DNA from 4 places in the Nocardioides sp. 31GB23 genome. Region 4 is predicted to be linked to each of the others. Evidence: predicted binding sites of a transcription regulator. Region 4 holds the regulator's gene; each other region holds the start of a gene.
What was found. The regulator LexA, encoded in region 4, represses DNA repair genes until DNA is damaged. The targets are predictions, from matches to a motif close to TCGAACANNTGTTCGA.
Positions count from the first base shown of each region.

Region 1 (7,235 bases), on a different contig from region 4:
CACGCCGCGCCACCCGCGACGGCGCCGAGGTCGCGCTGACCGCCACCGAGCTCGACGTGCTCGAGGCGCTGGCCGCCCAGCCCGGCGAGGCGGTGAGCCGCGAGGCCGTGCAGCTGCACGTGTGGGGCACCCCCGCGCTGGGCCGCTCGCGCTCGCTCGACTTCTTCGTGGCCTCGCTGCGCAGCAAGCTGGGCCCCGACCTGCCGCTGCACACGGTCCGGGGCTTCGGCTACCGGCTCGGCGGCTGAGCCGGCCGGGACGGGGCGGGGGAACAGGTGGAGCGACGGGTCCGGCTCGTGGTGGGGCTGCTGCTGGTCGGCGCGCTCCTGGCGCTGTCGGTACCGCTCGCGGTGGCCCTGGGCGACCGGCGTACGGCGGCGCTCGCGGTCGAGCGCGACCGTCAGCTGAGCGTGCTCGCCGAGCTGGCCGCCCGCGAGGGCGACGTGGCCGCGGCGGTCGCGCGCTACCACGAGGTCTACGACGAGGACGTGCTCGTCACCGACGCCACCGGACGCGTGCTGGCCGGGGCGGGCGCCCTCGACACCGGGGAGGCGGAGGTCGCCGAGGCGGTGCGGGTCGGCCTGGTCGGCCAGCCCACCCCGGCGCTCGAGCGGGTGCTGCCCTGGACCCGCGACCAGCCCCTGCGCAGCGCGGTCGCCTTCGAGGACGGCGACGTCGCCGCGCTGGCGCTGCTGCGCGTCGACACCGGCGCGGCCGCCGGCGACGTGGCGCGCGGCTGGGGGTGGGTGCTGCTCGTCGGGGTGGCGCTGCTGCTCGCCGCGCTCGCTCTGGCCCGGTGGCTCTCGCGGTGGGCGGTGCGCCCGGTGCACTCCCTCGAGAGCGCCGCCCACGACCTCGCCCAGGGCGGTCGCGGCGGTGGTGCGGTGCTGGCCAGCGGGCCGCCCGAGCTGCGCGGGCTGGTCGACGAGTTCAACCGGATGGTCGAGGTGGTGCAGCGCTCGCTCGACGACCAGCGCCGCCTGGTGGCCGACGCCTCCCACCAGCTGCGCAACCCGCTCGCCGCGGTGCGGCTGCGCGCCGACTCGCTGGGCGCCCATCTGCACGACTCCGGCGCCCGCACGCACGCCGGGCTGACCAGCGAGCTCGAGCGCCTCGAGCGGCTGCTCGACCAGCTGCTGCGCCTGGCCAGGGCGCAGGAGAGCGGCACCTCCGGGGTCGCCGGTGCACGGGCGCCGCAGACCCTCGCGCCGCTGGCGCAGGTGCTGGCCGAGCGGGTCGAGGCGTGGGCGCCCGCCGCGGCCGCCGCCGAGCAGTCGGTGGTCGTGGTCGAGCCGGTGCCCGACCTCGAGGTGGCCCGCGACGACCTCGAGCAGGTGCTCGACGTGGTGCTCGACAACGCGGTGCGGCACGCCGGAGCGGGGGCGGGGGTGTGCCTGCGTGCCGACGCCCCTGCTGCTGTCGCTGGTGGTGCCGCTGGGCGGCAGGTGGTGGTCGAGGTCGACGACGACGGGCCCGGGCTGGCCGAGGGGGAGTGGTCGCGCGCCGCCGAACGGTTCTGGCGCGGCTCCGACGACCCGCACGGCTCGGGGCTGGGGCTCTCCATTGCCCGCGAGCTGCTGCGCGGCGCCGGGGGCGACCTGTCGGTGGGGCCCGGCCCGCGCGGCGGGGTGCTGGTGCGGGTCAGCCTGCCCGTGCCCGGGGAGGGCCCGTGAACCCGGTGGGGCGCCGCGCGCTGCTGGCCGGTCTCGGCGCCGGTGCCGTCGGGCTGGCGCTGCCCGGCTGCGCTGCCGACGTACGACGGCTGCGGCTGGCGGCCGGTGACGACGGCGGGATCTACGCCGCCTTCGGCGCGCTGCTCGCGCCCCGGCTCGAGGCGCGGGTCGACGGGCTGGCCGTCGAGGTCGCCGTGACCGCCGGGTCGGTGGACAACCTGCGCCGGCTCGCGGACGGCGACGCCGGGATCGGGCTGGCGCTCGCCGACAGCGTCGAGGCCGGCTCGGGCGACCCGGCCGAGGGCGTGGTGGCGCTGGCGCGCACCTATGAGAACTACCTGCAGCTGCTGGTGCCGCCCGACTCGCCGGTGCGCGACGTCGCTGGGCTGCGCGGGCGGTCGGTGGTGCTCGGCGCCGCCGGGTCGGGCGCGGCCGTGTCGGGCGGGGTGCTGCTCGAGGCCGCCGGGCTGCAGACGGGGGGTCGTGGAGAGGGCGGTCGCGGGGCGGGCGTGGTCGAGGTGCGCAACGCCGGGCTCGCCGCGTCGCTGACCTCCCTCGACGACGGCAGCGTCGACGCCGTGCTCTGGTCGGGCGGCATCCCCACCCCCGCCATCGCCGCCCTCGACGCCACCCGTCCGTTGCGGATGCTCGACCTCGGCGCCTGGGCCGAGCCGATGGCCGAGGTCTCCGGCTACCCCTACCGCTCCCGCCGCGCCCCCGACGTCGCGTACGCCGGCACCGTCACCAGCACCATCGGCGTCCCCAACCTCCTGCTGGCCCGCGCCGACCTCGCCGACGACCTCGCCGCCGCCGTGGTCGAGACGCTGGCCCGCGACGCCGCCGCGCTGGTGCCCGAGTCGGCGCGAGGGGTCCAGTACCTCGCCCCGCCGTCCATGATCCAGACCGGCTCCGTGCCGCTGCACCCCGGCGCGGTCGCGGCGTACCAGCGGCTGCACGGTTGACGGCCGAGCAGTCAGTTTTGCACCACCGACCAGTCACTTTTGCACCATCGACCAGTCGCTTGTGCACCGAAGAGATCATCTCGAAAAAAGTTTCGATCTGCCTGTGGAAAACGGCTTCTGACCTGGTGCTTTGTCGGTGGTCCCTGAGATACTTTACTCATGGCCACCACCGCGGCGCACCCCATCAACGGGGCGCTCGCGCGCATGCACTCGCTGCTCGACGAGCTCGCCGAGACACCGCTGTGGTCGATGAGCCAGACCGCGACGGCGGAGGCGTTGGTCGACTTCTCGCAGCTCGAGTCGAGGGTGACCGAGCTGAAGTCGAGGACCCTCGCCCACGCCGAGACGGTGGCGGTGGCGGAGACGAACGCGTCGCCGTCGGTGGCGGTGTGGCACTCCAACGCCACGCGGTCGACGAAGCGGGACTCGTTCCGCCAGGTCCGCCTGGCCGCGGGGCTGGATCGGTACGACCTGGTGCGGGAAGCACTCGGCCGTGGCGATGTCATCGCCGAGCAGGCGTCGGTGATCTGCACGGCGCTCGATGAGCTGCCAGACGACCTGGACGCCGGTGTGTTGGAGCAGGCAACCAAGGCGCTGGTGGCGTTCGCGGAGGTCCACGACGCGAAGGCGCTGCGGGTGCTGGGCCGCCGCATCCTCGAGGTCGTGGCACCCGAGGTGGCTGAGGCGTGGGAGGCCGAGCAGCTCGAGCGCGAGGAGCGCGAGGCGGAGAAGTCGGCGGTGTTCCGGATGCGCGAGGACGGCCACGGCCGGATCAAGGGGTCCTTCACGGTGCCGCTGCTGGCCGGGCAGATGCTGGAGCGGGCGCTGCTCGCATTCGCGGCACCTAAGCACCAGATGGCGAATCGTGCCGCCGACGAGGGCGAGCACGAGGAGCAGGCACCGGTGCCGGTACGCCGTCCGACGGCGCAGCGGTTGGGTGCGGCGTTCGTCGAGCTGATCGAGCGCCTGGACCCGAAGGAACTGCCCAAGGCCGGCGGTGTGAACGCCACGGTGGTGGTGACGATGACCCTCGACTCCCTCAAGGATGGCCTTGCGGCTGCCACCCTCGACACCGGTGACCGGATCAGCGCCGCCACCGCACGCCGCCTGGCCTGCGAGGCGGGCGTCGTGCCGGTGGTGCTGGGCGGCAAGAGTCAGCCTCTGGATGTGGGGCGTGCGAAGCGGTACTTCACCCCGGGTCAGCGGATCGCGATGGGCATCCGTGACGGCGGTTGCACCGCTCGGGGCTGTGATGCACCACCGGCGATGTGCCACGCCCACCACGACGACCCGTGGTCGTGCCACGGACACACCGACCTCGACCGTGGACGACTCCTCTGCCCCTACCATCACCGCCGGATTCATGATCCGGGGTACGAGAGCGACGTCGGGGCTGACAACCAGGTCACCTTCCACCGACGAACCTAGGAGCACTTCGCTCCCGGCCTCGCTGCTCGACCAACGGCGCTGCCGCGCGTCCGTTGGTTGAGGAGGTTGCGCAGCAACCGTCGCGAAACGCGGTGAGCCCATGGCGTACGGCGAGTGGGCAGCTCACGGGGTCTCGGCGTCGCTCGTCGCTGGCGCTCCTCCCTGCTCGACCAGCGGCGGTCCATCGTTGGTTGAGCAGCGAGGGCCGAAGGCTCGAGCGATGCCGAAACCGGGTGAGTCCATGGCGTACGGCGAACACGGTTGCGGTCTGCGAGTCACTCACCGGGTCTCGGCGACGCTCGTCGCTGGCGCTCCTCGCTGCTCGACCAACGGCGGGTCGCTGGCGCCCTTGCCGGTCGGGGTCAGCGGGGCTCGAGCACGACCACGGGGATCTCGCGGTCGGTGCTGGCCTGGTAGTCGTCGTAGTCGGGCCAGGCCTCGACCATGGTGCGCCACATCTCCGGCTTCTCCTCCGGGGTCGCGACGCGGGCGCGGACGGGGATGCGGCGGTCCTTGACCTGCACCTCGACCTCGGGGTCGTCGGAGAGGTTGAGGAACCACGCCGGGGGCGAGTCGGCGCCGCCCTTCGAGGCGATCACGAGGTAGGCGTCGCCCCAGGGGCGGAAGATCAGCGCGTTGGTGCGCGGCTCACCGGAGCGGCGTCCGGTCGTGAAGAGGACCAGGACCGTGGTGCCGTTGCGCCAGTGGTAGCCGTCCTCGCCGTTGGTCTCCAGGTAGCGCGCCACGTGCGGGGCGCCGTGCAGGTCGATCGCTGACGTCATCTCCCCATGGTGCGCTCAGGGGGAGTCGTCGCGCCAGAGTGCGACGCTGCACGCCATGCCCGCCAGCCACAGGAGCACCACCGGCACGTCGCCGGTGTGCATGCCGTGGCTGTCGCTGACGGTGAAGAGCACGCGTCCGGTCCACGGCCCGTGGCCCGCGACCAGCAGCAGCGCGAGGACCGACACGATGAGGTAGACCGCGATGGCGATCAGGCGTCGGCGCTGCACCGGGAGAGAGTAGACGCGGCGTGCGTGCTCACCCGGCCGATCTACCCGTTCTGGGCGATGCCGATGGTGCCTGCTAGCGGTGCTAGCGCGGCAGATTCCGTTGTTTCATTGGGGTTACCAACCGGTAGTGACTCGTCACACAGCCGCTAGCACTTGCAAGCGCTAGCAGGAGCAAGCACTATGGGGGACATGGCAAAGGGAAAGGTCTCGAACGCAGTCGGGACGCTGGGTGACTACCTCAAGGAGCAGCGCACCAGTGCGCAGCTCTCCTTGCGGCAGCTCGCCGAGCAGGCCGGCGTGTCGAACCCCTACCTGAGCCAGATCGAGCGCGGGCTGCGCAAGCCGTCCGCCGAGGTGCTGCAGCAGCTCGCCCGAGCGCTGCGGATCTCCGCCGAGCAGCTCTACATCCGCGCCGGCATCGTCAGCCCCGACGACGGCGTCGGCGGTTCGGTGGAGCTCGCCGTGCTCGGTGACACGTACCTGACCGAGCGGCAGAAGCAGTCGCTGCTCGACGTCTACCAGTCCTTCCTCGCGATGAACGAGGCGCAGGCCGGGGTCGCCGCCCCGGACGAGCCCAGCGTCGACGAGGACTGAACGACCACCCGACGTACGCCGCTCGTCTGAGCGGCGCGTACCAGAACGCCCGGCATCCACCGGGAACCAACCGAAGGAGCCGACATGGCCAAGACCAAGTTCGACATCAAGTCCGAGGCGACCAAGGGCCTGTACGCCGGCGCCGGCGTCGCCGACCTCGTCGTCGAGACCGTGCGGGAGTACGTCACCGACGTGCAGACCCGGATCACCGGCGTGCAGAAGTCCGTCACCGACATCGACCTCAAGCCCGAGGCCCTGCGCAAGCAGGCCGTGACCACGGTCAACGCCCGCGTCGACGCCCTCACCGAGGACGCCAAGGCCCGCCGCAGCGCCATCGAGGCCCGCGTCGCCGAGCTGCAGAACGAGGCCCTGGCTCTGCCGGGCAAGGTCCAGGGCACCGCGACCGCGACCTACACCGACCTCGCCAAGCGCGGCGAGACCCTGGTGACCCGCATCCGTCGCCAGGAGTCGACCAAGGCGGCCACGACCTCGGCCAAGACCACCTCGGCCAAGGCGAAGACCACCAAGACCCAGGGCACCAAGGCGGCGAACACCACCGCCAAGAAGGCCTCGACGCAGACCAAGACGGCTGCCAAGAAGTCGACCACCGCGACCAAGACCGCCGCGAAGAAGACCACCACGGCGGCCAAGACCGGCACCAAGTCGACCACCGCGACCGCCAAGAAGGCTTCCGCCCCGGCGCAGTCCTCGGCCAAGGCCACCGGCACCGCCGCCGCCAAGACCGCCGAGAACGCCGCCAAGGCCACCACCGAGGCCGCCAAGAAGGTCGGCGACTGATCGTCTCCGGCTCCCCGCGCTGACTTCGGTCACGCGTCACGCAGCGCGGCGCAGAGGCACCAGGACCCCCGCACCCACCAGGGTGCGGGGGTCCTGCGCATGTCGGACCGGGGCCCCGGCACTTGCCCGGGCCGGGGCCCCGGCACCCCGTCCACCCCGAGTCGGGTGGAGAGCGACCACCCGGGCGTGGTGAATCCCTCGGGGCTTTACCCAGTGCACCCCGCCCCCCGGCCGACCCGGCTCACCCGCCCGACGACACCCCTGGGGGTGGATGGCCCGTCCGGCCCGAGGCGCCCGGCGCTCAGTCGCGCAGCGTGGCGACGAGCTCGCCCAGCTGCGCCGGCGCGACGTCGTACCCCGGGAAGTAGCAGCAGACCCGCTCGGCCAGGTCGCCGAAGCGGCGCCTGAGCTCGGCGGCGCACTCGCTCGGCGTGCCGCGCACGGCCAGCGTCTCGATGTGGCGGGTGGTCACCAGCGCCATCATCTCCGCCACCGCGCCGGTCTTGGAGAGCGCGTTGAGCTCGGGCTGCAGGTCGCCCCAGCCCTCCACATCGAGCACCGAGCGGTACGCCGGCGTGGAGCCGTAGAAGGCCAGCAGCCCGCCCACGCCCCGGTCGGCCGCGGCCTGCTCCTCCGGTGTCGAGCCCATCGCCACGATCGCCTGCGGGTAGAGCCGGAAGTCCGCGCGCGGGCGCCCGGGCTCGCGGGCAGCCAGTCCCTCCTCGAGCGCCGGCAGGGTCCGCTCGCGCACGTGGCGGTGGCTGTGGAAC
Region 1 covers NZ_JBDYKJ010000056.1:22,624-29,858, reverse strand. Annotated here, with positions in the region: gene ABKW28_RS16755 (response regulator transcription factor) at 1-248, shown strand, start outside; gene ABKW28_RS16750 (HAMP domain-containing sensor histidine kinase) at 276-1,673, shown strand; gene ABKW28_RS16745 (TAXI family TRAP transporter solute-binding subunit) at 1,670-2,635, shown strand; gene ABKW28_RS16740 (DUF222 domain-containing protein) at 2,795-4,063, shown strand; gene ABKW28_RS16735 (nitroreductase family deazaflavin-dependent oxidoreductase) at 4,426-4,845, opposite strand; gene ABKW28_RS16730 (hypothetical protein) at 4,861-5,073, opposite strand; gene ABKW28_RS16725 (helix-turn-helix transcriptional regulator) at 5,263-5,667, shown strand; gene ABKW28_RS16720 (hypothetical protein) at 5,752-6,465, shown strand; gene ABKW28_RS16715 (TIGR03617 family F420-dependent LLM class oxidoreductase) at 6,767-7,235, opposite strand, start outside.
Region 1: ABKW28_RS16740 (DUF222 domain-containing protein) is a predicted target of LexA. The motif match lies at 2,716-2,731, and genes of this name have one in related genera.

Region 2 (7,235 bases), on a different contig from region 4:
CCACCCAGGCCGCCGGACGAGCGGGCGCTGGTGCGCAGCGCGCCGCCGGCGTACGGCGCGGTGGCCGGCGGGTGGCACCAGGAGGCCGTCGACGGAGTGCTGTGCGCCGCCGACGTCGACACCCTGGTCGAGCGGGCGGGTGGCCCCGACGCCGACCTGGTCGTCACGCCGTGGCGCGGCGTGCTGGTGCCGGAGGTCGCACGATGAGCCGGCCGGTCGCGCCGCCGCGGCGCTACGACTACGTCAGCGACGGGCCGGCGATCTACGTCGACTCCTTCGCCACGATCCGCCGCGAGGCGGACCTGTCGGGCGTGCCGGCCGACGCGGAGAAGCTGGCGGTGCGGATGGTGCACGGCAGCGGCCAGGTCGACCTGGTGCCCGACCTGGTGATCCACCCCGGCCTCGTCGCCGCCGCGCGCGAGGCGCTGGCCGCGGGCGCGCCGGTGCTGTGCGACGCACGGATGGTGGCCATGGGGGTCACCGCCAGCCGGCTGCCGGCCGGCAACGAGGTGCTCTGCCACCTCACCGACCCCGAGGTGCCCGAGCTGGCGCGCCGGTGGGGCACGACGCGCACGGCTGCGGCGGTGTCGCTGTGGGAGCCGCGGCTGGAGGGCGCGGTCGTGGCCATCGGCAACGCGCCGACCGCCCTGTTCCACCTGCTCGAGACGATCCTCGACGGCGGGCCGCGCCCGGCGGCGGTGATCGGCTGCCCCGTGGGCTTCATCGGGGCGCGGGAGTCGAAGGAGGCGCTGGCCTCGTTCGGCGACGACCACGGCATCGACCTGCCGTTCGTGACCGTGCGCGGTCGCCGCGGCGGCTCGGCGATGGCCTCCTCGGCCGTCAACGCGCTGGCCCAGGAGCAGGAGTGAGCGGGCGGCTGTACGGCGTCGGGCTGGGGCCCGGTGACCCCGAGCTGGTGACCCTCAAGGCGGCTCGGCTGATCGGGTCGGCCGACGTGGTGGCCTACCACGCGGGCGTGAGCAAGCGGTCGAACGCGCGACGCATCGCAGACGACCTCGTCCCGCCGGGCGCGGTCGAGGAGGAGCTGCGCTACCCGGTGACCACCGGGGCCACCGACCACCCGGGCGGGTACGCCGGGGCGATGGCCGACTTCTACGCCGAGTGCGGCGAGCGGCTGGCCGCGCACCTGGAGGCCGGGCGCGACGTCGTGGTGCTCGCCGAGGGCGACCCGCTGTTCTACGGCTCGTTCATGTACCTCCACGACCAGCTCGCGGAGCGGTTCGAGACCGAGATCGTGCCGGGGGTGCCGGCCTTCGCCGCGGCCACCGCGGCCACGGCGACGCCGCTGGTGCGCCAGACCGACGTGCTGACGGTGCTGCCCGGCACGCTGCCGAAGGCCGAGCTCGCGCGCCGGCTCGCCGACACCGACGCGGCGGTGATCATGAAGCTGGGGCGCACCTTCCCGGGGGTGCGCGAGGCGCTCGCCGAGGCCGGCCGCCTCGACCACGCGCTGTACGTCGAGCGGGCGGCCATGCCCGAGGAACGCTGGCTGCCCGTGGCCGACGTCGACCCCGCGAGCGTGCCGTACTTCTCGCTGGTGGTGGTGCCGGGTGACTCGCTGGCCGGTCGCGGCCGCCGCGGGCCGCGGGCGGAGCCGCAGGTCTCGGCCGACCGCACGGCACCGGCCGCCGAGCTGCTGGTCGTCGGCCTGGGGCCGGGGCCCGAGCGGTGGCTGACCCCGGAGGTCGAGACGGCCCTGGCGGAGGTCGACCACGTGGTCGGCTACGCGCCGTACGTCGCCCGGGTCCCGCAGCGCCCCGGCCTTACCCGGCACGCCTCGGGCAACACCGTCGAGGTCGACCGGGCCCGGTTGGCGCTCGGTCTGGCGCGCGGCGGCGAGCGGGTGGCCGTGGTCTCGGGGGGTGACGCGGGTGTCTTCGGGATGGCCTCGGCGGTCTACGAGGCCGTCGACGCCGACCCCGCGCTGGCCGACGTGCCGGTCAGGGTGCTGCCCGGGGTCTCGGCGGTGCAGGCGGTGGCGGCGCGGGCGGGGGCACCGGTGGGCGCCGACTTCGCGGTGGTCAGCCTGTCGGACCGGCTCAAGCCCTGGTCGGTGGTCGAGAAGCGGCTGCGCGCCATCGCCGAGGCCGACCTGGTGCTGGCCGTCTACAACCCGGCGAGCCGCTCGCGCACCGAGCAGGTGGTCGCGATGCAGAAGGTGCTGCTCGAGCACCGCTCCCCCGACACCGTCGTGGTCGTCGGCCGCGACGTGGGTCGCGCCGAGGAGTCGCTCGAGGTGACCACCCTGGGCGCGCTCGACCCTGCCGGGATCGACATGAAGTGCCTGCTGCTCGTCGGGGCGACCTCGACCCGCGTGGGGGCGGGCGGGGCCGTCTGGACGCCGCGGTACGTCGAGCCTCAGGCCGCCGGCGGGTAGTCGTCGAGCACGAGCTGCAGGCGCGCCCGGACGACGTCGACCTGCGGTTGCGGTCGCTGCTCGGCTGGTGGGTCGCCGGGTGGCAGGGCGGGTGCCCTGGAGCGGACCTGGTGGCCGGTGGGGGTCGTCGCGGTGACGACGCCGCCGTGGGCGGTCGCGGTGAAGCCGGGTGCTTCCTTGGCCTGGTTGCAGGCCTCGCACAGCCCTTGACCGTTCACTGCGCTGGTGGGGCCGCCGGCGTGGTCGGGGACGACGTGGTCGCGGTGGCGGATGGGGGCGTCGCACCACGGGGTGCGGCACGACTGGTCACGCAGGTCGATGAAGAGTCCCAGCGCGGCCGGGAAGGCGCGGGAGCGGGAGTCCATCGTGACCAGGGCGCCGGTGCTGGTGGTGTAGAGCCGCCGGAGCGTGGCTTGCGCCTGCTCGAGGGCGGTGGCGACCAGGTCGCGGGCGTACCCGGCCGGTACGGGTCCGTACCCGGCGATCCAGCCCGGGGCGTGGCCGCCGCCGAGGAGGGTGGCATCCGAGACGGTCAGGTTGACCGCCACCGGCACCGACGCGCGGGCCGGGCCAGGAACTGGCGCCGGCTCGGCGGGCTCTGAGCTGGTGGCGGCCGGGGTGGTGAGGGAGGCGACGAGGGCGTCGGCCATCACCTGGCCGCGGGAGCGCTCGTCCCCGGCGGCACGGGCCTGGTCGGCGGCGCGGGTCAGGGCGGCGTAGACCGAGACTCCTTGGGCGACCGGGAGCAGCGCGGTCAACCAGGTCATCGTGTCGGGGGCGGGTCGCAGCGAGACGTGCCGCTCGCCCTCGGCCCTGCGTGAGCGCTTCAGGGCGGCGTGCGGGTCGAGCTCATAGGCGCGAGCCCGGGCAGCGGCCACCAGCCGCTTGTCACCCCACCCCTCGGTCGTCTCGGGGTCGGCCATCAGCTCCGCATCGACCCGACGCCGGTCTTCCAACGACAGGCAGGCGGTCTCGCGGGCCATGAGGGTGGCGCGCCATTCGCCGCACCAACCCGCGCGCATCGCAGCCAGCGTGTGCGGCATCTCGGCCACCAGGATCTTCGCCAACCCCAGGTGGCAAGCACCCCGGTTGGGTGACTCCCGTCGGGCCAGCGCGACCTGCGAGGCCACCCCGGCGCCCTGCTTCTCCGCACGCACACCCGCGGCGGCGTGGCGGCGGCGTACGACCTCGTCCAGACGCGCCGTCACCTCGACCTGCAACGCCTCCAGGCGGCACTTCTCCTCCTCGGCCGCGCGCAGCACCTCGACCAGCTCGACCTCGGAGAGGTCGGCCAGGTCGAGACCGGGTGCGGGAGCGAGTGCCATGACGACACTTTACTCGAACATGTGTTCGAGCGCAAGGGTCTGCAGAGACCTATTCGGGCCCGTCGGGGCCGTCCCTGCCTCTCCTGGCCGCGCCGCCCGCACCCCTCGACCCGTTGCCCCACCTACCCGGGCCGTCGGCTCAACGGCAGCTCCAAGAGCAGCACCCAGCTGCCGATGCGCGGACGCGCGCGGGTCAGAGTGGTCGCGTCGCGACGAGGTTGGTCCCGTAGGTGGTTTCCTCACGGTCCACCTCGGTGAATCCGACCTTCGCCAGCACACGGCCAGAAGCGGTGTTCCAGTCCCAGACGGAGGCCCACAGCTGCTCGTGCCCAGACGATCTCGCCCAGTCCAGCACCGCCCACGACGCCTCGGTCGCGTACCCCTGTCCCCAGGATCGACGCAGGAACTCGAAGGCCAGCTGCGGTTCGCGCACACCTCGGCCGCTGCCGACCAGGCCGCAGCAGCCGATGGCGTCGCCGGCGACCTTCCGCTCCACCGCCAGCAACCCGACTGACGATGGCTCGACAGCGCGAATGGTCTCCTCGAGCTCGGCGACCGTGGGGTGTCCGGCCGAGTCGATGCGGCGGTGCGGGGGCACACGTGGATCGCGTTCCATCCACATCTCACGCTGGACGGCGCCCTCGCCCACCCGCCACGGCCTGAGCAGCAGCCGACCCGTTCCAAGCACGACCCGCCCGTTCCCAGCCGCTCCACCTGCCATGGCAACAAGAGTCTCACCCGCGAACCGCACGCTCGTGCCACGGTGGCGCGTGGACGCGTCGACGAGCACCGCCTGTGAGCAGGGCCTCCGCGGTCCAGTCGCTGGCTCACCGCCCCCGGCGAGCCCCTACGGCTTCGTCCGCTCCCGCGCCGCGTCGTAGAGGTAGGACTCCCCACCGTCGCGGGCCAGCGCCCGGCCGACCAGGATCACCGCGGCCTGTCGCAGCCCGGCCTCCTCGACCAGGTCGGCGATGTCGGCGACGGTGCCGCGCAGCAGCAGCTCGTCGGGCTGGCTGGCGCGGTGCACCACGACCACGGGGCAGTCGCTGCCGTAGAACTCCTCCACCTCGGCCATCAGCTCGCGGGTGCGGGTGATGGCCAGGTGCAGCACCAGCGTGGCGCCGGTGGCGGCGTACGCCGCGAGCGACTCGCCCTCGGGCATCGCGGTCGAACGGGCCTGGGTGCGGGTCAGCACCACCGACTGCGCCACCAGCGGCACGGTCAGCTCGCGCCCGGCGAGCGCCGCGGCGGCGGCGTACGCCGGGACGCCCGGGGTGACGTCCCACGCGACCCCGGCGGCGTCGAGGCGCCGCGACTGCTCGGCCACCGCGGAGTAGAGCGACGGGTCGCCCGAGGTCAGCCGCACCACATCGAGCCCGTCGCGGGTGGCGGCCACCATCTCGGCGACCATGGTGTCGAGGTCGAGGTGCTGGGTGTCGACCAGGCGCGCGTCGTCGCGGGCGTGGCCGAGCACGGCGGCGTCGAGGTAGGTGCCGGGGTAGAGCACCACGTCGGCCGCACCGATCAGCGCCGCGGCGCGCAGGGTGATCAGGTCGGCGGCGCCGGGGCCGGCGCCCACGAAGTGCACGGTCACGGGGTCTCCTGGTCGGTCGGGAGGGGCCTGGTCCACGCCCACTGGGTCACGGCGCGAGCGGGGGTCCAGCCCGTGAACGAGCCGAGCGGCGCGGCGTGCTCGACCGACGTGCGGGTCAGCTCGCCGCCGTGCGCGGCGTACGCCGCCGCCAGCAGCTGCTCGCTCTCGAGCGTCACCCCGTGCGCCACCAGCCTTCCCCCCGGTCGGAGCCGTTCGCGGCACAGGTCGAGCAGCCCCGGGGCGGTGGCGCCCCCGCCGACGAAGACGGCGTGCGGGTCGGGCAGGTCGACCAGCGCCTCGGGAGCCCGCCCGGCCACCACCTCGAGCCCCGGGACACCCAGCCGGGCCGCGTTGCGGGCCACCCGCTCGACGCGGGTGCCGTCGGCCTCGACCGCGACCGCGCGGCAGGTGGGGTGGGCGCGCATCCACTCGATGCCCACCGAGCCGGCGCCGGCGCCGACGTCCCACAGCAGCTGGCCGGGCTGGGGCGCGAGCCGCGAGAGCGCCGCGGCACGCAGGTCGCGCTTGGTGAGCTGGCCGTCGTGCTCGAAGGAGTCGTCGGGCAGCCCCGTGGCCCACGAGCCGACCACCGGCCCGCGCAGCTCGAGCGCGACGAGATTCAGGTCGGGCACGCCCGCGGGCGGGTCGGCGTGCCAGGCCTCGGCCGTGGCGTCGACCCGCGCCTCGCGCTCGCCGCCGAGGTGGCTCAGCACGCTCATGGTCGAGCCGGCGTACCCGTGCTCGACCAGCAGCCGCGCCAGCACCGACGGGGTGGTGGCGTCGGAGGAGAGCACGACGAGGCGCCGACCCGGCGCCAGCTGGCGCACGACGGTCTCGGGACGACGACCGACCACGGTGACGACCTCGACGGTCTCTGCGGGCCACCGCATCCGGGCCCGGGCCAGCGCCACCGACGACACGGCCGGGTGCACCTCCACCGCCTCGGCGCCGAGCAGCCCGACGAGGGTGCCGGCGATGCCGGAGACGAACGGGTCGCCGGAGGCCAGCGCCACGACCCGGCGCCCGTCGTGCTGCCACAGCAGCGCCGGCAGCCCCTCGCGCAGCGGCGAGGGCCAGGCCAGGCGCAGCTGGTCGACATCGGCGGGCAGCATGGCCAGGTGCCGGTCGCCGCCGAGGACCACCTCGGCCTCCAGCACGGTGCGCTGCAGCGGCTCGGGGAGGCCCTCCCAGCCGTCGTCGCCGACCCCGATCACGACGACGGTGGACGGGCTGGTCGAGGTCACGGGCGCTGACGCTATCGTGACGGCGAAGCCACGAGGTGCCCCGAGGCCCGGTAGAGACAAGCCGGCGCGGAGGGGAGAATCTGGGAAGCCGGTGAGAGTCCGGCACAGGCCCGCTGCGGTGACCTGGAGGGCGCGAGAGCGCCGAGCCGGGAAGTCCGAAGACCGGCCTCGTGGCGCCTATCCGATGGCGGACGAGCGGGAGCCTCCCATGCCACAGCAGTACCCCTTCTGCGCCGTCGTCGGCGCCGACGAGCCCGACGGCCCCTTCGGCGAGATGGCCCTCGCCCTCCTCCTCACCACGATCTCGCCCGAGGTCGGCGGCGTGCTCGTGCGCGGGCAGAAGGGCACGGCCAAGTCGACCATCGTACGGGCCCTCGCCGAGGTGCTGCCGCACATCGACGTCGTCGCCGGCGACCGGTTCTCCAGCGACCCCCGCGACGACACCCACCTCTCCCCCGACGGCCCCTTCGCCGCCGACGTCGCGGTCGAGTCGCGGCCGGTGCGCCTGGTCGAGCTGCCGGTCGGGGCCACCGAGGACCGGGTGCTCGGCTCGCTGCACCTCGAGCGCGCCCTGTCGGAGGGCCGCACCGAGTACGAGCCCGGCCTGCTGGCCCGCGCCCACCGCGGGCTGCTCTACGTCGACGAGGTCAACCTGCTGCACGACCACCTCGTCG
Region 2 covers NZ_JBDYKJ010000006.1:662-7,896, forward strand. Annotated here, with positions in the region: partial or broken gene ABKW28_RS02880 (precorrin-3B synthase) at 1-207, shown strand, start outside; gene ABKW28_RS02885 (precorrin-8X methylmutase) at 204-869, shown strand; gene ABKW28_RS02890 (precorrin-2 C(20)-methyltransferase) at 866-2,398, shown strand; gene ABKW28_RS02895 (DUF222 domain-containing protein) at 2,380-3,723, opposite strand; gene ABKW28_RS02900 (GNAT family N-acetyltransferase) at 3,917-4,444, opposite strand; gene ABKW28_RS02905 (SAM-dependent methyltransferase) at 4,571-5,317, opposite strand; gene cbiE (precorrin-6y C5,15-methyltransferase (decarboxylating) subunit CbiE) at 5,314-6,561, opposite strand; cobalamin riboswitch at 6,578-6,747, shown strand; gene ABKW28_RS02915 (VWA domain-containing protein) at 6,770-7,235, shown strand, end outside.
Region 2: ABKW28_RS02895 (DUF222 domain-containing protein) is a predicted target of LexA. The motif match lies at 3,737-3,752, and genes of this name have one in related genera.

Region 3 (7,235 bases), on a different contig from region 4:
GCGCTGGTGCCACGGGACGAACGCCTCGAGGAACTCGGAGTCGAAGCGACGGAACAGGGTCATGATGGTGGTCATGCGCACCTCCTCAGGTGTGATCGGTGACTGGGTCAGAAGGCTCCACCAGGTGCCTTCATGTACCAGTGTGGGGCCCGTAGCAGGGCAACCCAACCCGGCGAGCACATGATGTCGCTCACGTTCGCTGGCGCCGACTCGCCTACTCTCCGAGGATGCCCTCCCGCGCCGACATCGTGACCTTCCACGACCCGCTCGTGCCGCCCGGTTCCAGCATGTACGTGCCCGGTGCCGGACCCACTGGCGAGGTACGCGTCGAGGAGCCGGACGGGCGCTGGACCGGGTGGTACGACGACCTCGCGGGGCGGGTGCGCGAGGCCCTCGGATGGCGGGTGCTGGACCTGCAGCACGTCGGGTCGACGTCGGTGCCCGGCCTGGCCGCGAAGCCGATCATCGACATCGACCTGGTGGTCGCCGACGCCGCCGACGAGGCGACGTACGTGCCGGCGCTGGAGGCGCAGGGCTTCGAGCTGCGGGTGCGCGAGCCGTGGTGGTTCGAGCACCGGGTGCTGCGCCACACCGACCCGCGCTGCCACCTGCACGTCTTCGGCCCCGAGGCGCCCGAGCCGGTCAAGCACCGGATCTTCCGCGACTGGCTGCGCGGCAACGCCGACGAGCGCGACCTGTACGCCGCCACCAAGCGGGAGGCGGCCGAGGCGGCCCGGGCCGCGGGGGAGCACTCCATGCAGTACAACGCGCGCAAGGAGAAGGTCGTGCGCGAGATCTACGGCCGTGCCTTCGCGGCCGCCGGGCTGGTGGACTGATGGCGGCGGTGCAGGACGGGTCGCAGCCCAGGGCGCCGGGCAAGCAGCACTAGCCGCAGTGGGCTGTGCGGCTCACAGCGCCGACAGCCTGTTGCTCCACCCGCCCGGGACCGCCGGGTAGAGCGGCAGCACCTCGCGGACGGCGTGCGCGCTCCGCTCGGGGTTCGGGGCGAGCAGCATCGTCTTCACGCGGATGAAGGAACGATCGACGGTCACGCTTGGAACGGTAGAGGTCGGCCTACGTCCGCCGATGGAACTCGACCTGGTTGCGCTCCACGACGCGGGTCTCGTAGGCCGGGTCGTGGGCGCGCCGGTGGTGGTGGCCGCACAGCAACCGGCCTCGGCCCAGGTCGCTCCTGCCGTCGTGGGACCAGAGGTCCTCGTGGTGGGAGTCGCACATGCCGGGCGGGGCGTCGCACCCCACGGCGGTGCAGCAGCCGTCTCGCAGGATCATCGCCACGCGCTGGGGCGGGCTGAAGAAGCGCCGGGAGCGTCCGAGGTCGAGGATCTCGCTGGGTCCGCCCAGGACCGCGGGCAGCACGCCCGCCGTGCAGGCCAGTCGACGGGCCGTGCCGGCGGAGACCCGGGACCCCGTGTCGAGCGTGGCCGAGGCGAGCGCTCCGCCCAGCGTGGCGGTGGTCATGGTGACCACGACGGCGGCATTGACCCCGCCGCTGCGGGGGAGCGCACGTGGGTCCAACCGCTCGACCAGCTCGACGAACGCGCGGCCCCAGCGCGAGCGTGACGGCGTACGGGACGGCTCGACGTCGGAGGCGTCAGCGGCCCGTGCACCCCCGGCGGCCCGGTCGTCGCGGTGCGGGGAGCCGTAGGCGATCAACACCTTCTGCAGCATCTCGGCGGCGAGCGTCGGAATCGTGAAGCTGCCACGGGTACGGCCGTCGCCCTGGTCGCGCATCCGGAAGGAGGCGGTGCGGTAGGCCTCGCGCTCCTCCTCGGCCAGCTTCTCGGCCTCCCACGCCTCGCCGACCTCGGGTGCGACGACGTCGAGGATGCGGCGGCCCAGGATGCGCAGTGCCTTGGCGTCGTGCACCAGCGCGAGACGCACCAGCTCGACCTCCGCCTCCCGGCGCACACTCGCCTCGAGGTCCTCGGGCAGCTCGTCGAGCGCTCGGGCGACGACCTGCGCCTGCTCGAGGTTCAGGTCGCCCGCGGCGAGGGCGCGCCGCAGCTCGTCGTACCGGCTCAAGGCCGCGGCGAACCGGGTCTGTCGCACAGCGTCGCGCTTGGTCGCGGTGGTGGCGTTGGCCAGCCAGACCGCCACCGACGGGGCCGCCGAGCGCTCGTGGACGGCCACCGTCTCGGCGTGCGAGAGGACCCGGGCCTGCAGCTCGGCGAAGCGCGACTGGGCCCGGGCGAGGTCGCCGAGGAGGTCTGCGGTGGTCGTCTGGTCCAACGACCACGCGGCTGTCTGGGCCACCTCGTCCAAGATCGAGTGCAGGCGCGCGACGGCCTCGGCGAGGGGGTGCCGGGTCGTCGCGCTCATGACTTCATCCAAGCAGGCAGCACCGACAGTCCGACCTGGTCAGAGACCATTTCTCGAAACTTTTTTCGAGCAATTCGTCAGTCGGTCCAGGACGCCAGGGGAGTGGTCTCCTAGGGTGCACCCGTGGACGAGATCTTCGGGCAGCGCGACCACGCGGTCCGCTTCGACTGGGGCCTGTCCGGTGCGCTGGCCGCGGCTGCCGACGTGTGCGTCGTGGTCGACGTGCTGAGCTTCTCGACCTCGGTGACGATCGCCGTCGAGCGCGGCATGCGGGTGTTCCCGTTCGCGTGGAACGACGCGCGTGCCGCGTCGTACGCCGCAGAGCTCGACGCCGTGCTCGCCGTCGGCCGGCTCGAGGCGACGCACGAGGGAGCCGTCCCGGCTCCGTCGCTGTCACCGGCCGGGCTGGTGGAGTGCGAGGCGGCGCCGAGGTTGGTGCTGCCGTCGCCCAACGGGTCGACGATCTCGACAGCCCTGCAGGCCACGGGTGCCACCGTGCTGGCCGGGTGCCTGCGCAACGCCAGCGCCGTCGGTCACCACCTGGTTCGCCACCTGCGTGACGGTCGGTCTGTCGCGGTGGTCGCCGCACTGGAGCGCTGGCACCACGACGACTCGCTGCGCCCGGCCCTGGAGGACCACCTGGGTGCCGGCGCCGTGCTCAGCGCGCTGGTGCGGCTCGGGCACGGAGGCGACCTGAGCCTCGAGGCCAGAGCCGCTGTAGCGCTGTGGGACGCGACCGCAGACCAGCTCGTGCCCACGCTGCACGCCTGCGTCGGCGGATGCGAGCTCACCGCCAAGGGATTCAGTGCCGACGTCGACGTCGCCGGCGAGCTCGACGCGTCCGACGTCGTGGCTGTGCTCGACGACGGCGCCTTCACGGAGGCTCGCCCGTGAGCCCGTTCTTCTCGGCGGTGGCAACCCCTCTTGGCAAGCTCATTCCGGTTCGCCGATAACTGACATTATGTCAACTACTGTGGATCTGGCTTCCCGGAGAACTACACGGTTGTCGTGCTTCCGCCCCTCTCCCGGCACCCGACGTAGGGTCGACGGATGACCACCACCGACCGCGACCGCGACGACGACGGCCGGGCCAAGCAGGCCCGGCCGCGTGACGCCCTCGGCCGACCGTTGCCGTACGGCGCCGTCGGCGTCGAGCCGGTCTCCGAGGAACCGTTGCCGCCGCTGGAGACGCTCACCGCCGCTCGGGCGCTGCTCGACGACGGCCGACCGTTCTCGGCCCACGAGGTGCTGGAGGCCCGCTGGAAGGACTGCCCGGAGCCCGAGCGCCCGCTGTGGCAGGGCCTGGCACAGCTGTGTGTCGGCGTCACCCATGCGCGGCGTGGCAACCCCACCGGCGCGCGGCGCCTGCTCGACCGCGCCACCAGCCACCTGACGGCGTACGCCGGCACCAGCGGGCCGACGTACGGCCTCGACCTCGACGAGGTGCTCGACCGGGCGCGCCGCTGCGTGGAGACCGCCGTCCCCGAGTAGTCAGGCGGGCTCGATGCCGGCGTCCTCGGCGCTGGTGCCCAGCACGCAGAACTCGTTGCCCTCCGGGTCCCCCAGCACCACCCAGCCGCCGTCCTCGAGGCCGCGCCGGTCGTCCACGACGCTGGCGCCCAGCGCCACGATCCGCTCGACCTCGGCGTCGACGGTCGTGCCGACCGGGCGCAGGCACAGGTGCATCCTGTTCTTGACCGTCTTGGCGTCGGGCACCCGCAGGAACTCCAACGACCGCCCGCCCGGGCCGAGCAGCTCCGCGTCGTCGTCGCTCCAGACGCCCTCCGGGACCATGTGGAAGTCGTCGACCACCTGCTCCCACCAGCGTGCCTGCGCGATCGGGTCGTGGGCATCGACGGAGATGTTGGCGACTCGAGAAGCCATGCGCAGCACCCTAGGTGCCGCATCGCGGCTCGGCGAGCCCCTAGCGTCGACCAGGTGAGCCCACTCCCCCCGCCCGTCGCAAGGGTCACCGACACCTTCATGCAGGAGGTCGACCAGTGCCTCCCTGGCAGGGTCACCGGCCTGCTGGTGCACGGATCGCTGGGCTGGGGTGAGTTCTTCGCGAGCAGCGACGTCGACTTCGTGTGCGTGTGGGACGCGCTCCCGCAGGGTGCGGACCTCGTGTCCCTCGAGCAGGCCCACCTGGCCACCAGTGCCCGCTGCGCCTGGCCGGCCTTCGACGGAGTCCACTGCACCGCCGACGACCTCGCAGCAGACCCGCTCACCGTCAGGCCACGCCCGGTCTTCTACGAAGGGCGCTTCGATCCAGGCGGGGACGCCGACATCAACCCGGTCACCTGGCACGAGCTCGCTGAGAGACCTGTCGTCCTACGCGGTGATCGTCCCTCGGTGCGCACCGATCACCCGCAGCTGCTCCAGTTCACGCGCGGCAACCTCGACACCTATTGGCGGTCGATCCTGGAGTGGATCACTACGCAGGACGACGCCGCCGAGGGCCTCGACGACGACCTGGTCGTGTGGACGGTCCTGGGCTGCGCCCGGCTGCACCACCTGCTGGCCCGCGGTGCGCTGACGTCGAAGAGCGGGGCCGGCCGCTACGTCGTCGACCACCTCGATCCCCGGTGGCGTCTGGTCGCAGGCGAGGCGCTGCGTCTACGCGAGGACCCGGGCTCGCCCAGCCTCTATGCCGACCGCGACCAGCGCCGCCGCGACACGTGCGACCTCCTCGCATGGGTGGTCGCCGACGGCACGGGTGACGCCTAGAGCCGTCCCAGCCACGGGTGCCCGGGGTCGGTCCGCTCGACCGCGCTGCGCAACCACTCGCGCTGAGTCGCGGACAGCACCGGCAGGCACGCCTCGAGATCGGGTTCGTCCTTCGGGCGCCGCAGCCGTGCCTTGTAGGACAGCACGACCTCGGGCGCCAAGTAGCGGATGCCGTCGGCGCCGAGCCAGGTCACCTCGTCGACCTCGGTGTCCTCGCCGGGCAGGAACTTGTGGGACCAGCGGCCGTCGACGTCGGGGGTCAGCGGCACGTCGACCACCCACGGGTCGGCCGCGCTCGCGCGCAGCCACAGCTGGCTGGCGGGGTCCTCGACGTCGCTCCACCGCTCCCCCAGCGGCCGCAGCACGCCGCCGGCGTTGTTCCACACGTGCCACCGGCCGCGCAGGTGTGCGACGAGGGCCGGCACGTCGCAGGCGAGGATGGAGACGTCGAGGTCCTCGTGCTCGCGCCGGAAGCCGGTCGCGGCCTCGACCGCCCAGCCGCCGACCACCCACCACGGCCGGTCGAAGCCCTCCAGCTCGGCGGCCATCTGCAGCGGCGTCAAGGGCGCCCACTCGCCGTACAGCCGCAGGAACGCCTCGTCCTCCGCCTGCTCCGCAGCGCTGCGGACGACCGGGACCCTCAGTGGGACGCCCATTCCCACCACAGGTGCGAGAGGTCACCCTCGGCCACGGCCTCCGGGTCGCCGAAGAGGTGTGCGCTGCCGACGTCGCCCCACTGGAACAGCCCGCCGCTCATCCCGACCAACAGCCGGCTCGAGCCGTACGCCGGCACGTCCGGCGCGGACTGCACGAACGACGGCCAGCCTCCCAGGTGCACGCCGCTCCAGCGCCCGTGCTCCTCCACCGCCTGCTCGAGCGCCTCGACGAGGTCCTCGCGCGTCTCGAGCAGCTCCTCGAGGGCCTCGAAGGCCTCGGGGGCGCCGGCCACGTCGTCGGCGAGGTTCTCCCAGCCCAGCGGCAGCATGCCGATCGCGGCGAACTCCAGCGCCACCGGGTGCTGCGGGTCCGCCAACGGGGTGTCGTCGCTGCTGAAGACCGGCGTCGTCGAGGTCGCCTCGACGGGCTGCGCGAGCGCGTCGGCGTCGTACCAGCGGCACAGCAGCCCGCGCGTGCCGGCGGTGTCGTCGAAGGTCAGCCCGTGCACCGGGTCGTCGCGCACGAACATCTGCAGCAGCCCCTCGCGCGGGAAGCCGGGCAGCGCCGGCACCTCGGCGAAGGCGACCTGCAGCACGAAGTGCATCGGCCAGCCATCGGTGTCCTGCGGCCACTGCGCGTCGTCGGGCTGGAAGGGGTGCCCGCCGACGTAGGAGCTCGTCACCTCGGGCGCCACCGTCGTACGCCGCCGCAGCAGTCCGCTGCGCTCCGTGTGCTCGCTGACCAGCCCGGCCGCCCCCGGCCGCACCAGCGAGCGCACCCCCGACCCGGGCGGTGCCGCCGCCACCAGCGCCTCGAGCGCCTCCGTGTAGCCCACCACCACTCCCCTCCCGCGCACGGTCCGGCGCCGCACGGGCCGCCCAGCATCGCAGCGCCCGGTGCACCTGTCACTCATCCCGCCGGCCGAGACGCCCGACGGCGAGGTTGTCAGCGACCGGCACACTCGACCACGGGAGAGAACCTGTGAACCGTCTTCGCGCCGTCCTGCACTCGCGGGCCCTCATGGTCGTCGGCATCGCCGTGGCCCTGGCCGTGCCGGCGCTCACCCTCCCCCGCCTGCCACAGGTCAGCCTGCTGCCCCTGCTGCTGGGCCTGCTGCCGTGGGTGGTCGGCAAGTACGTGCTGTGCCCGCTGCGCTGGCACGCCCTCACCGACGCGGGGTTCAGCCGACGCTGGCACCTGCGCGCCTACGCGGAGTCCGAGCTGCTGGGCCTGGTCACCCCGGGCCACGTCGGCGCCGACCTGTGGCGGCTGCGCCGCCTCACCACCGGCGGGCTGGGCCGGGCCGACGCGGTGACCAGCGTCGCGCTCGACCGGTTCGTGGGCGCCATCGGCCTGTCCGTCTTCGTCGTCTTCGCGGGCACGGCGCTGCCGCTGCGCACCATCGCGATCGCGATCGGCGTGGCTGCCCTGGTGCTGGGTGCGCTGCTGGTCCTGCGGGTCGTGCGTCCCGGCCTGCTGCCGAGCCGGCCGCTCCCCGGCCCGCGTCCGCT
Region 3 covers NZ_JBDYKJ010000004.1:67,425-74,659, reverse strand. Annotated here, with positions in the region: gene ABKW28_RS02180 (GrpB family protein) at 228-836, shown strand; gene ABKW28_RS02175 (hypothetical protein) at 909-1,052, opposite strand; gene ABKW28_RS02170 (DUF222 domain-containing protein) at 1,075-2,340, opposite strand; gene ABKW28_RS02165 (2-phosphosulfolactate phosphatase) at 2,464-3,234, shown strand; gene ABKW28_RS02160 (DUF309 domain-containing protein) at 3,391-3,831, shown strand; gene ABKW28_RS02155 (VOC family protein) at 3,832-4,224, opposite strand; gene ABKW28_RS02150 (hypothetical protein) at 4,279-5,067, shown strand; gene ABKW28_RS02145 (hypothetical protein) at 5,064-5,723, opposite strand; gene ABKW28_RS02140 (DUF1963 domain-containing protein) at 5,708-6,559, opposite strand; gene ABKW28_RS02135 (lysylphosphatidylglycerol synthase domain-containing protein) at 6,706-7,235, shown strand, end outside.
Region 3: ABKW28_RS02170 (DUF222 domain-containing protein) is a predicted target of LexA. The motif match lies at 2,394-2,409, and genes of this name have one in related genera.

Region 4 (7,235 bases):
TGGCCGATCAGCTGCGCGAGGAGCGCCTGTTGGTGCGCACCGAGCCCGTGCGTGCGGAGTTCGTCGGCATCAGCGACGAGCAGGTCCGACACATCGTCGAAACCGCCACGACCGTCTGGATCGATGTCGACCTGGTGTTCCCGGCCATGCAGCGGGTGGACGAGGAGGGGGTCGTCCAGGTCGAGGTCCCACCCAGCAGGCTCGCCACCCGGTTGGAGGTCGCCATCGTGACCCCGCACCCGAGAGTGTGGTGGACCATCACCGGCGAGACGGTCCAAGCGCCGCCCGGCCAGGCCTGAGACCTCGCCGGGACGTCATACAGGCGGGACGTCAGCGAGCCCAGCGACGTATGACGTCCGGGGGACCCGCTCGTAGGCTGGGGGCGTGCAGGTGGTGAGCTCGACGCCGACGGCCCAGGTGGCCCGGAGCCGTGGCACCGCGCCCGTGGGTGTCGGCCTGCTGGTCGCCGTCGCCGCCCTCGTGCTCGGAATCCTGGGCATGCACGCGCTCGGGTTGCACGGCGTCGGCGTCAGCCACGGCGCCCCGGCCTCGGGGGCCTCCGTCGCCCCGGCAGCTGACTCGACCGGGACGGCTGCAGAGCACGGTGCCCACCACGGCAGCGAGGCCGCGGCGGACGAGGGCCACGGCCTCCAGCACGGCGCCGCGGAGATGGTGGTGCTGTGCGCCGCCATGCTGGCCGCCGCCGCCGGCATGCTCCTGGCCCTGGCCGGCCTGCGGCACCGAGCACCGCCGGTGTGGGCCGAGCTGCGCGCCGCGCTGGCCCTGAGGGTCACCTCCCGCGACCGGCCGGGAGGCACGGGTCCACCAGCGGTGTGGGAGTTCTCCGTCGTCAGGTGCTGAGCAGCGCCGCGCCGCGCCCGACGTACGTCGGCTCCGCGCGGCACCGCCGCCCCGCACGATCCCCGGACCACCTGACACCAGGAGACACCCATGTCCCACCGCTTCACCCGCGCCCTGGGCGCGAGCCTGCTCGTCACCGCTCTCGCGACCTCTCTGGTCGCCTGCGGCGGCGAGGAGGCCGGCACCACCACGACCGAGCTCTCGGCCACCGAGCACAACGACGCCGACGTCGCCTTCGCGCGCGACATGGTCCAGCACCACGCCCAGGCGGTGGCCATGGTCGACCTGACCCGCGGGCGCGACCTCGACCCCGAGGTCGCGCAGCTGGCCGAGGGCATCCGCGACGCCCAGGTCCCCGAGATCGAGACCTTCAGCGACTGGCTGGGCGACTGGGACGAGGAGGTCCCGCCGACCATGCTCGACCACGCCAACGCCGGCCACGGCTCCGGTGACATGTCCGAGACCATGGAGGGCATGGACGACGCCATGCCCGGCATGATGACGGGCGCCGACATGGACGCCCTGCAGGACGCCGGCGCCGGTGACTTCCAGACGATGTGGCTCGAGATGATGATCGAGCACCACGAGGGCGCGGTCGAGATGGCCCGCACCGAGCAGGAGGACGGCCGCTACCGGCCGGCCGTCGAGCTCGCCGCCGAGATCGAGGAGAGCCAGGGCGTCGAGATCGAGACGATGCGCGGCCTCCTCGGCTGACCGGCCCCGCGGGACGTCATACGGGCGGGACGTCAGCGAGCCGCGGGAGGTATGACGTCCCGCGGCTCGCCCCGCTGCTGTGCCGGCCTACAGCCGAGAGCGCCCGTCGTACCCGCCCCGCGGCGGCTTGAGCCCGAAGAACGCCCCGACGGTGGGGGCGACGTCGGTGGTGCGGGCGTGGCGTGGGGAGACCGTGCCGGGGGTGACCGAGCGGTGCCCGCCGCCGATGAAGAACGGGATGGCGCGGGTCGCGGGGTGGCCGTGGTTGCCGGGGATGGGGTTGGAGAAGACGTCGGGGTCGCTGAAGCGCCAGCCGGCCCGGCAGAAGACCACCACGTCGCCCGACTCGGGGCCCAGGCGCAGCCAGTCGGCGCGGCGGTCCCAGGCCTTCAGCACGCCGGGCACGTCGGAGGCGATGCGGCGGATGCGGCGTACGGCCTTGTCGCGCTGGGCGCGCGGGCCGGTCCAGTAGACGAGGTCGGCGCCGCCGTTGTCGGCGATCGCGAAGCGCCCGGCCAGGAACGGGTCCTCGGAGAGCGGCCCCTGCAGCGAGACGATGCGGTCGGGGTAGGACCAGTCCATCGAGTGGTCGGCCAGCACGATGACGATCGAGTGCTCCCAGCGCCCCGAGCTCTTCAGCTCGGCCACGAAGTCGCCCACGAGCCGGTCGGTGTTGACCAGCGCGAGCCGGCGCGCGACCTCGAGGGTGGTGGGCCCGGTGAGGTCGGTGTGCCCGAGCCGGTCGACGTCGCCGAGGTTGACGAAGACCAGGTGCGGGTCGAACGTCTCGACCATGTCGAGCGTCGCGCGCATCGTGAACTCGTCAGGGGCGTGCCCCGAGATCGGCACGATCGGGAACGGCTCCCAGCGGTGCGTGGCCCGCTCGCCGAAGATGCCGTAGAGGTACTCCTTGCTCAGCACCGTGCCGGTGCGCAGTCCGCGCCGGTTGAGGCGTTCGATGACGGTGGGGAAGCGCAGGTCGGAGGGCCGGTCGAGGGTGCGGACGTCGCCCAGCTCGCGGTCGTAGACGGCATTGGCCGGCACGCCGCTGCGGTCGGGCCGCACCCCGGTCATCATCATCGTGTGGTTGGGGATGGTCTCCATCACCGGCATCGACGTGGCCCGCGGGTGGTGCACGCCGCCCTCGCGCAGCGCCAGCAGATTGGGCGTCAGGCCGCTGTCGATCTCCTCGGGCCGGCAGCCGTCGACGACGAGCACGTAGGCGCGCTTGCGGGTCGCGGGGCCGGCAGCCACGGCCGGGTCAATGCCGGCGAGCGTCGAGAACGCCAGGCCCGAGGCCGCGGCGGTCAGGACCGTACGCCGCCCGGCGCGGATCTCGCCGAGCCCACGGTCGAAGGGTGCCTGGCCGTCGGTGCGGCGGGGCGTGCTGGGCTCGCACATCAGCGGTCTCCGACCGGGGTCGCCACGCGCCGCACCGTGCTGGTGCCGGCGAGGGTCTCGAACGACGCGTCGTGCGTCGCGGTGGTCTGCTTGTCGTCGCGCGCGCCGATCACGAACCAGTCCATCTGGGTGCGCTCGGCGGTGATGTCGAGCACCGAGAAGCCGTGGTCGTCGAAGTTCAGGTACTTGATGTGGCGGTTGTTGGCCTGGATCGCGGCCTCCACCACCGGGGTCAGCGCGGGCTGGCCGGTGATGTCCTTGAGGTTGTTGGAGGTCACCGAGGAGCAGACGAGCTCGACGCCGACCGAGTCGCCGAGCACCGGGTAGGCCGAGGTGTCCAGCGGCAGGTCGCAGGCCCAGCCGGAGTGGATGTCGCCGGTCACGAAGACCACGTCCTTGACCTGGTGGTCGCGGATGTGGGCGAAGACCTCGCGCCGGTCGGCGGTGTAGCCGTCCCACTGGTCGACGTTGTACGGCGCGCCGTCCTGCGGCAGCAGCCCGGTGACGTTGTTGACGGGGTCGATGAGCTCGTTGGGCAGGTCGGCGAAGGTGACGGGCGCGATCATCACCGGGTTGCCGATCACCTTCCACTGCGGGGCGTGGTCGCCCCGGGTCAGGGAGTCCTTGAGCCACTCCATCTGCCGGTTGCCGGTGATGGTGCGCAACGGGTCGTTGACCTCGGCGTCGACGACCGGGGTGGCGACCTGCTGGGAGCGGTAGGTGCGCAGGTCGAGCATGCTGATCTCGGCCAGGTCGCCGAAGCGCAGCCGCCGGTAGAGCCGCGCGCCGTCGCCCAGCGAGGCGGTGCCGTCCATGCGCACCGGCATCCACTCGTCGTACGCGCGGTGGGCGCGGGCGCGCCGCTTGAGGTAGTCGCCCTCGCTGTCGTCGTGGTTCTCGGCGTTCTTGCGCCACTGGTCGTTGGTGACCTCGTGGTCGTCCCAGGTCACGATCCAGGCGTACCTCGCGTGCAGCGCCTGCAGGTCGGGGTCGGTCTTGTACTGCGCGTGCCGGCGGCGGTAGTCGGACAGCGAGACCATCTCGCGGGCCGGGTCGTGGGCGCGGACGTCGACGTTGTCCTGGCCCATGCCGTACTGGCCGGGGGCGTACTCGTAGAGGTAGTCGCCCAGGTGCAGCACCGCGTGCAGGTCGTCGCGCTCGGCGAGCAGCCGGTAGGCGCTGAACCAGCCGGCCTGCAGGTTGGCGCAGGAGACCACGCCGAAGCGCAGGTTGGCTGGCGTGGCGCGCTTGGCCGGGGCGGTGCGGGTGGTGCCGACGGGGCTGCGCTGGCCGCGAGCGGTGAAGCGGTAGTAGTAGGTCGTCGCGGGCCGCAGGCCGCGCACGTCGAGCTTGACGGTGTGGTCGCGCGCGGCGCTGGTGACGAAGCGGCCGCGGCGCACCACGTCGCGGAAGCGGCGGTCGGTGGCGACCTCCCAGCGCACCCCCAGCCGCGGGCCCTTGCCGGAGCCCGGGGTGGCGGCGCGGGTGGGGGTGACCCGGGTCCAGATGAGCACCGCGCGCGGCAGCGGGTCGCCCGAGGCGACCCCGTGGGCGAAGACGTCGTGGCGGGCCCGGGCCGCCTGGGCGGCCGGCAGGGCGCCGCTGCCGGCGGCGATCGCGACGCTGCCGGCGCCTCCGGCGGCCAGCACGGTACGCCGGGCGAGCGAGGTCGAGGTCGGGCTCTGGGGTGGGGTCACGCCTCATCCAACGACGAAACCCCGCCCGCGTGACGCGGACGGGGGTGTCGACACCCACTGTTCACCGTCGGTTCGACGGCGGGTCGGTGGCGGGTCGGTGGTGGGGCTCAGACGCTGCGGAGCACGGCGGTGACGACGCCCAGGATCGAGGCGTGGGTGCCGTCGATGGGCTCGTAGGCGTCGTTGTGGGGCAGCAGCCAGACCTTGCCGTCCTTGCGCTGGAAGGTCTTGACGGTGGCTTCCTCGCCGATCAGGGCGGCGACCATCTGGCCGTTGCTGGCGGTCTGCTCCTGGCGGATCACCACGTAGTCGCCGTCGCAGATCGCGGCGTCGATCATCGAGTCGCCGGAGACCTCGAGCAGGAACAGCTGGCCGTCGCCGACGAGCTGCTGCGGCAGCGGGAAGACCGCCTCGACGCGCTCCTCGGCCAGGATCGGGCCACCGGCGGCGATCCGGCCCACGACCGGCACGTAGGAGGCCGCCGGCATGGTGTTACCGATGTCGGTCTCGTCGACCGAGCTCTCGTCGGCCGAGGAGATCGCCTTGCGCCGGGCCATCAGCTCGGGCAGGAAGACCTCGAGGGCGCGGGGGCGGTGGGGGTCGCGCTTGAGGAAGCCCTTCTCCTCGAGCACCTTGAGCTGGTGGGAGACGCTGGACGTGCTGGTCAGGCCGACGGCCTGGCCGATCTCGCGCATGCTCGGCGGGTAGCCGCGGGTCTCGATGGCCTCCTTGATGCAGGCCAGCACCTTGACCTGACGCGGGGTCAGGCCGGTCGCGTCGGGGGGCCCGTCGGGCAGCTCTGCGACGCCCCGCTTGCGGGGGCCGCCGTCCTTGGTCGCCATCGTGTGCCTTTCGTGCGCGAGGCCCGAGCCGGGGAGTCCGCTCGGATGGTCGTGGGGCCACGTTATCGCCGCACGCGTCCGACTTCAAACATCTGTTCGACTGCGTGTCGCGAGCTGCGGGCCGCCCTCACCGTCTCGAACAATTGTTCACCAGACCCCTTGCGTGCGTCGAACACCTGATCTAGTCTCGCTCATGTGTTCGATCGAACACCTGGTCGATCCGGTGCCTGATGGCCGGTTCGAGCGGGACTGTCGGTGGTCGTCGGTAGACATCACCTCGCAGCGATCGACCACCCGACCACCCCCTTCCCCAGGAGGTCCAGATGAGCACGATGACCCTCACCGCCACCCCGGCCCAGCTCCGCCTGCGCCCGGCCCGCACCACCCCTGCCACCACCCCTGCCCCCGTCCGGCTGACCCGCCGCGGCCGGCTCGTGGTGCTGGCGCTCGGCCTGCTGCTCGTCGCCCTGGTGGGCGTCGTCCTGGCCGGCGGCTCGGTGGCCACCAGCGAGTCCGGTCCCACCCCGGCGACCGAGATGATCACCGTCGGCACGGGCGACACGCTGTGGGCGATCGCTGCCGAGCGTGCCGAGGCCGGCGACGTGCGTGAGGTCATCGAGCGCATTCAGCGGCTCAACTCCCTCGACGGTGGCCTGGTGGTCACCGGTCAGCGGCTGGTCGTCCCGGCCGGCTGAGCCGGACGCCCGGGCGTGAGGTCCGGGCACGGCGGCCACCTGGCCGCCCACGATTTTCGCCGGTCGCCTCGACCCCGGCCGGCGAAACCAGGGGAAAGACGAGGGGCGGGCCCGCAGTGGGCCCGCCCCTCGCGCCATGTCCGGGTGCGCCTCGGTCAGGGTGGGGGCATGGGTGCGGCTCGCGACGACGACGTGTTCGAGGAACGACTGGCGCAGTGGCAGGCCTGGTGCGAGGCGCCGTGGGGCCGGCTGCGGTTCAGCGTGGTGCGCGAGACGCTGCGCCGCCAGGCCCAGGCGCTGGGTGGGACCGACGGTGGGCTGCGGGTGCTCGACGTGGGCGGCGGCGACGGGCGCGACGCGGTCGCGCTGGCCCGGATGGGTCACCAGGTGACGGTCCTGGACCCCGCGGCCTCCTGGCTCGCCGAGGCCCGCTCGCGTGCGGAGTCGGCCGGGGTGGGGGAGTGGCTGGTGACCGTCGAGGGGTCCATCGACGACCTGGGCGCGGTCGGCGGCGGCTTCGACCTGGTGCTGTGCCACTTCGTGGTGCACTACCGCCCCGCCGAGACCGGCGCTGCCGACGTGCGACGTCTGGCGGGGGCGGCGCGCCCCGGCGGACGGGTCTCGGTGATGGCGCCCAACCCCGCCGCCCGGGTGCTCGGCCGGCTGGTGCGCGAGGGCCCGGAGGCGGCGCTCGACCAGCTCGAGCGCGACGACATGGAGTCGGCCACCTTCGCCACCACCGCCCGGGCGGTGCCCCCCGAGGAGGTCGAGGGCCTCCTGGTGGACGCCGGGCTCGAGGTGGTCGGGCGGTACGCCGCTCGCGTCGCCAACGACTACCTCGCCGACGACACCCTCAAGGCCGACCCGGTCTACTTCGCGGCGCTGGAGCGCCTCGAGCTCGCGCTGTGCGACCAGGAGCCGTTCCTCCGGCTCGGCGCGCTGTGGCAGGTCGTCGCGCAGCGCCCGGCACGACCGGGGGGGGGGGGGGGGGGGGGGGGGGGGGGGGGGGGGGGGGGGGGGGGGGG
Region 4 covers NZ_JBDYKJ010000037.1:37,709-44,943, forward strand. Annotated here, with positions in the region: gene ABKW28_RS13295 (hypothetical protein) at 1-299, shown strand, start outside; gene ABKW28_RS13300 (DUF6153 family protein) at 385-861, shown strand; gene ABKW28_RS13305 (DUF305 domain-containing protein) at 952-1,575, shown strand; gene ABKW28_RS13310 (alkaline phosphatase family protein) at 1,663-2,976, opposite strand; gene ABKW28_RS13315 (alkaline phosphatase D family protein) at 2,976-4,673, opposite strand; gene lexA (transcriptional repressor LexA) at 4,781-5,515, opposite strand; gene ABKW28_RS13325 (LysM peptidoglycan-binding domain-containing protein) at 5,839-6,210, shown strand; partial or broken gene ABKW28_RS13330 (methyltransferase domain-containing protein) at 6,379-7,235, shown strand, end outside.